2 regions of the Lysinibacillus sp. FSL K6-4013 genome follow, and region 2 is predicted to be linked to the other one. Evidence: predicted binding sites of a transcription regulator. Region 2 holds the regulator's gene; the other holds the start of a gene.

Region 1 (3,427 bases), 1.2 Mb from region 2:
ATTCGGACTTTTTATTTTGCGACGGATAAGCGCAGTATTGGTCCTTATTGTTTCGGTAAAGGATTCCCTCGGTCCGCGAATAACGGATTCAGTCGATGGCTCTGTGACAGCTCGATCCTTGGCACTTCTTGTACTTGTCACAATCCCCTCAGCGAAGCCATCCAATAAAATAACCGTTTCACCATTGAGAATGGCATTGTAGAGTGTTGTGAAATGCTCAATATTCGTCACATCGCCTACCGTTAAATAGGAATTCCGAACATATTGGTTAATTGTCGTTATTTCAATATCTTGTTCTTCTTCAATATTTGCCATCAGTTTATCGATAACAGAATCAGAAATAGTCGTTTTATCCGATAAGCCATCAATGGAAATAATGGCAAGGCTATGTGGTTCAGCTTCTCCAATCCTAATTTCACGTATAATAATATCATTACTATGCCCTAGTGACTGTTGAATGATTTTGATATTTTTAGATAGGGAAGTATACAATAAATCGTTCTGGGATGGGGAGGTCTCGGCATTGTTATACATGGACATGTGTGTTTTCCTCCTCAAATGGTCGTTCATTACCTATAGAGTGGACAATTTATTGGAGAGATAAACGAAAAGGGCATGAAAAATCTAGCTATTTGTGGCAAAATTACATCCTTTTTGTTTTGGAATAAATAAAAAAACAGTCTGTCCTTTCAATACTTGAAAGGACAGACTGCTTTATGTACGATAGTCGTATTGTAATTCATCTTTACTTGTATCAACATCAACATGTAAATTGTGATCGTTAAAGAACCAAAGATCTTTCTCATCAATGTAATAGATGACACCATCAATTTCTGTCTGCACACCTATGGCAATGGGTTCCTCACGTGTCATTCCCAGCGAAAAGCCTTCATGAAACGGACTAGAGCCACCATAACGTGCATAAAAACGAATTGTATCACCCGGTTCAACTTCCATTTCCTGTTTGAACCATTGTAGGGCTTCATCTGTCAATGCAATATTCATTTCAAATGCTCCTCTCTTCCTACAGCCATTTTACCTTTGGTTCGGTGCCGTTTTTAATACGTGCAATATTGGCACGGTGACGATAAATAATAAAGGTAAATAAAAAGGCTACCAAGATGCCTAATGCAAAGTCACCTGTAATAAAATAATAAACGATTGCATAGATAAGCGCTACTAAAGCGGCTATCATCGATGTTAAGCTGACGATTTTTGTGATTTTTAATGTCACAATAAAGGTAATAAATAGTAGGACAAAGAGTGGCCAAGAATAGCCTAATAATACACCCGCTGATGTTGCCACAGCTTTCCCACCACGGAAGTTGGCGAAGATCGGGAACATATGACCGATTACGGCGACAAGCCCCAGTAATAAAGAATGGAGTGTAGTATCAGAGAAAACGGGAAGTGTCACGAGTAAGACAGCGGCAGTCCCTTTTAAGACATCCATCACCGTAACAACAATACCTGCCTTTTTCCCTAACGTTCGAAAAGTATTGGTCGCACCAAGATTACCGCTTCCGTGTTCACGAATATCGGTGTTATAAAAAATTTTGCCTATCCATAATCCAGAAGGTATAGAGCCGATTAGATAAGCACATAAAATAATAAGTCCATTGATCATAGCTGGACTCCTTTCATTCATAGTCCATCACTTGGTACTAATAGTTTGTATCAAGTATTTTACACTTTTTCTTGCTAATCTACAATGTTATGAAGGAGATTTCATTCGAAGTCTTGAATTCAATACAAAAGAGAATCTATTAGCGAGGACTAGGCTTTTAGACATAAATTTGTAGGAAGCGATAAAACCTTTTTAAAAATATAGGCAAAATGGCAATTTTGTCAATCGCTCATTCCTTTGGTAGAATAGAAGTCTAACTTTAACCAGTTTAATCGCAAGGCACGAGGTAGTGTGTGCTACTATTTGCAAGCAACACAAATTTATTTTGCAACTATGTAGGCTTCAAGGCGTCAAATGATGTTGGAAGCTAGAAGCAGTCTGCCTTGCTTAAATACCAATTTTAAGCAACTGTTGAAGATGTTTACTATTAATAAATATGATCAAAACTGTGAGCAAATTTTAAAATTTTATTGGACCTGTCGCTAACTATTGACAGGAAATGCTATTATTATTAGGATGAGAACATAAATAGAACATGTGTTTGTTTTTTGGAGGGGAATTTTTTTGACGAATAAACAGTCACCTAGCGTCTATAATGATGACGCTATACAAGTATTAGAAGGATTAGAAGCGGTACGCAAACGACCTGGCATGTATATCGGTTCGACGGATGGCCGTGGACTTCATCACCTTGTGTATGAAATCGTAGATAATGCGGTGGATGAAGCACTGGCTGGCTTTGGATCTCATATTATTGTCACAATTCATAAAGATCAAAGTATGAGTGTACGCGACTTTGGCCGTGGGATGCCAACCGGTATGCATAAAATGGGTAAACCGACACCAGAAATTATTTTTACTGTGCTACACGCTGGCGGTAAATTTGGTCAAGGTGGCTATAAAACAAGTGGTGGTTTACATGGTGTTGGTTCTTCCGTTGTGAATGCGCTCTCAACATTTTTAGAGGTGACAATCCATCGTGATGGCAAAAAGTATCGACAACGCTTTGAGCATGGTGGACATCCTGTCACAACACTTGAAAATATTGGGCAGACCAAGCAGACAGGAACGCTTGTTCATTTTCTACCAGATGAAACGATCTTCTCTGTCACAAAATTCAATTATGATACGTTAGCGGAACGATTACGTGAATCAGCCTTTTTATTAAAGGGCTTAAAAATTGAATTAATTGATGAGCGCGAGGAAGGCAAGAGCGATGTGTTCTTTTATGAGAATGGCATTGAGGCTTTCGTTGCGTATTTGAATGAGGAAAAAGATGTCCTTCATCCAGTAAAATATGTAGAAGGCGTACAGGATGACATCGAAGTAGAGTTTGCTTTCCAGTATAACGATGGTTATTCGGAAACGATTTTATCATTTGTTAATAATGTTCGTACACGAGATGGTGGTACACATGAAACGGGTGCAAAGGCAGCATTGACGCGTGTCTTTAATGAATATGCAAGAAAAATTGGCTTGTTAAAGGACAAGGATAAAAACCTTGAGGGGACAGATATTCGTGAAGGCTTAGCGGCCATTGTATCTGTTCGTATTCCAGAGCACTTACTACAATTTGAAGGACAAACAAAGGGCAAGCTTGGGACAAGTGAGGCTCGTTCTGCAGTAGATAGTGTAGTGTCTGAGCAAATTTTGTATGTGCTAGAGGAAAATGCAGAATTATCAGCTTCTCTTGTTCGTAAAGCGATTCGAGCGCAGCAAGTACGTGAAGCAGCTCGTAAAGCACGTGAGGATGCACGAAATGGCAAGAAAAACAAAAAGGGTAGTACGATTCTATCTGGA
Region 2 (3,427 bases):
AACCCTCTAAGCGTTATAGAAATTTCTTCAAAGGTAAATCCACGTTTGCGTAGCTTTACAATTTCATCTACAGGTAGATCTTTACGCTCCTGCCCCTGCGGATTACCTCTGTTGGATAAATTATTTTCAGGACGATAGCCGTTTTCTACAGCACGTCGCATACCTCGTCGTATTTTAGCATTATGAATTCTACGCTGATATTCCTCTACAATCGCTAAAATTTCTAGCAGCATCGTGTCCATTTCATTTAATTGAACTGGGCCAGCATCACGCATAGAAAAAACATCCGTTGCTGATTTTTGTAATAAATGCAATACAGCCATTCTTGCATTGCCTCGTCCTAAACGAGTTTCATCTTGTACAAAAAGGGCATTAATGTTTTTATCTTTTATGAAATCAAGCATTTCTAGTAAGCCTGCACGTTCTACATCATAACCACTATGCTGATCTTTAAACACGCCCTTCACCGCATAGCCTTGCTCCTTAGCATAGCGCAGCAACTCTTCCTGTTGACGCTCTAATGAGGAGCTTTGTGTTTCTTTTTCAGTACTTACGCGACAATAGACAACAGCCGACAGTTGATTATTTATCATTGTTCATTTCTCGCAATTTCGATAGTATTGATGGGACTGGCTTGATCACTCACTACAGGAATAACTAGAGATTTTCCCGCTACAATTTTAATATCTGCTAGTTCATTTTCCGTTTTTACAAGCTTTATCCAATCATCAGTACTCATTTTACCACGATATTGCTCCGCTAACGACCACAAGCTATCCCCATGTTCGATTTGGATTTCTGCGTAACTAACTTTTCCTGGATCAGTAATGTAAAGGTATGCTGCAAATAGTAGGCAAGCTCCTAATAAAATTGAGATATGTGTGTTTTTCTTAAACCATGTCATAATCATTACCCCTTTTTAAGAATGTTTGTTCGGAATGTATGTTCTCATAATAAAGCGAACAAACGTTTTTGTCAAACACTTTTCGAACCTATGTTTGCATACATGTTCGCATTCTGTTATACTATCAAATAAGAAGATTGATTTTAGAAAAAAGAGGTGAGCACTCATGAAAAAAGTTTCGAAAAGACAAGAGGATATTTTAGCTTTCATTAAGGAAGAGGTACGAGCTAAGGGATATCCGCCATCAGTACGTGAAATTGGTGAAGCAGTTGGACTTGCTTCCAGTTCAACTGTTCATGGACATTTAGCTCGATTAGAACAAAAAGGCTTTATTCGTCGAGATCCAACAAAGCCACGCGCAATTGAAATTTTAGAGCCTGAAGAATCCATCCAAAAGCAACAGGTGATCCATGTCCCACTTGTCGGGAAGGTTACAGCTGGTTCTCCAATTACAGCAATTGAAAACATTGAAGAATACTTCCCATTACCCGATACGTACGGCACAAGTGAAGATCAATTGTTCATGCTAGAAATTATGGGAGAATCAATGATTGAAGCCGGAATTTTAGATGGAGATTTAGTCATTGTAAAACAAAAGGCAACAGCTAATAACGGGGATATTGTTGTAGCTATGACAGCTGAGGATGAAGCAACTGTAAAACGCTTCTTTAAAGAGAAAAATCATTTCCGTTTACAGCCTGAAAATTCTTCTATGGAACCTATTATTGTCGATCAAGTTTCTATTTTAGGACAAGTTGTAGGTCTTTACAGACGAGTACATTAACTATTAAAACAGGTTTTGAGGATTATGTTCCTTCTAAGAGCATGTATCCTCTTTTTTACGCAAAAAAAGAATCCACAGACGATTGGATTCTTTGTACAATGCCCTCTAAGCTTCCTTCTTAAATTTTAAGCTAGCTTCAACAAAGGCTGAAAATAGCTTTTGAGCACTCTCATCTCCTGCTATGGCTAGTTCCTCAGGATGCCACTGAACAGCCAAGCAAAATGGCATTTCCTCATGAACTACAGCTTCGATAATACCGTCATTTGATTTTGCCGCTACTTTTAATTTTTCAGCTAATACATTCACCGCTTGATGATGGAATGAATTCACTGCTATCTTCTCTTGTTCAACGATAGTCGCTAATAAATTATCAGCAATAATCTGTACAGTGTGGGTAGCTACAGCTCTACCTGATTGCTGCATATGTTGGAGTAATTTAGTGCTAAAATGATCACTATCAATATCCTGATATAAGGTACCACCTAATGCAACATTTAGTATTTGAATCCCTCGACAAATCCCGAAAATAGGCATCTTTCGTTGGAATGCGGCTTCAATTATTGCTAACTCCACTGTATCACGCGCGGGATGAATTTTTCCAAGTTTTAATGAAGGCTCAGCCCCGAACAGAAATGGGTGCACGTCATGACCCCCGGATAATAATAAACCATCTGTAAGGGCTAAAATCTGGGCTGCCTCTTCTTCTACTCCAATTGGAATAATCAGTGGAATTCCACCAGCATCAATAATACTTTTGCTGTAAGCAGCATTTAATCGAGAGGATAAATCATCCTCCACAAAGGCTGTAATACCAATAATCGGTTTCACTTGCTTCCCTCCACATTCTTGAAGATTGAACAATTACCAAAAGCCTAAATACCAATTGATTAATAGATCGCCATAGAAATAAACAATGACTGCGGCCAATGCAATAGATGGCCCAAATGGAATGGGTGTTTTTCTCCCTTGTTTGTTCTTCGATAAAACGGTAATCCCGACAATCATACCAATCACTGCAGCTAAAAAAAGCGTTAATAGTGTATCAATCGTACCCAGAACGAGACCAATTAAAAAGAATAATTTAATATCGCCTCCACCCATGCCACCGTTAGATAGCACAGCAATGATATATAATATGCCAAAACCGACGACAGCACCCACAAGAGAGTCCCACCACGGTGTTAATGGTGACAGAACTCGTCCAATAGCTAGCAAAGGTAAAAAGAATATTAATACCTTATCAGGAATTAGCATATAGGCCAAATCTGACACAACGATAATAACTAATAAGGAAATAAAAAAGAACGCTACTATCAATTCTATGCCCCAGCCTAGCTGCCAATAAGCAAAGGCAAATAATACACCTGTCATTAATTCTATGAATGGGTAAACCCAAGAAATTTTATTGCCACAACTCCGACATTTTCCTCCTAAAAATACATAGGACAAAACGGGTACTAAATCAAGCACCGTTAGTCGTCTCTGGCATTTCGGACAATGTGAAGGAGGATGTACAATCGATTCCTTCTGTGGTACACGTAAGCCAACTACATTATAAAAAGAGCCAAAGATAAGTCCAAATAAAAAAATAAAGATCGTATAAGCCATTTCCAATTTCATGTCCTCCTAAACCAATAGGCGCCCATACAAATGAAGTATGGGGCGCCTATCAATAAAGTTTATTGTTGTTCTTCGTAATAGAACGTCGTCACTTGCACTGTTGCCTTTAACGTAAGATC

What was found. The regulator LexA, encoded in region 2, represses DNA repair genes until DNA is damaged. The targets are predictions, from matches to a motif close to CGAACATATGTTCG.
Region 1: the regulator LexA is predicted to act here: its motif matches at 2,158-2,171, upstream of parE (DNA topoisomerase IV subunit B).

What each region holds. Positions count from the first base shown of each region.
Region 1 is NZ_CP152031.1:2,492,880-2,496,306, reverse strand. It holds gene MHB39_RS12365 (spore germination protein) at 1-540, opposite strand, end outside; gene MHB39_RS12360 (HesB/YadR/YfhF family protein) at 715-1,005, opposite strand; gene plsY (glycerol-3-phosphate 1-O-acyltransferase PlsY) at 1,025-1,627, opposite strand; gene parE (DNA topoisomerase IV subunit B) at 2,192-3,427, shown strand, end outside.
Region 2 is NZ_CP152031.1:1,314,783-1,318,209, reverse strand. It holds gene MHB39_RS06220 (recombinase family protein) at 1-593, opposite strand, end outside; gene MHB39_RS06215 (LysM peptidoglycan-binding domain-containing protein) at 590-904, opposite strand; gene lexA (transcriptional repressor LexA) at 1,071-1,688, shown strand; gene MHB39_RS06205 (gamma-glutamyl-gamma-aminobutyrate hydrolase family protein) at 1,794-2,516, opposite strand; gene MHB39_RS06200 (prepilin peptidase) at 2,550-3,302, opposite strand; gene MHB39_RS06195 (hypothetical protein) at 3,368-3,427, opposite strand, start outside.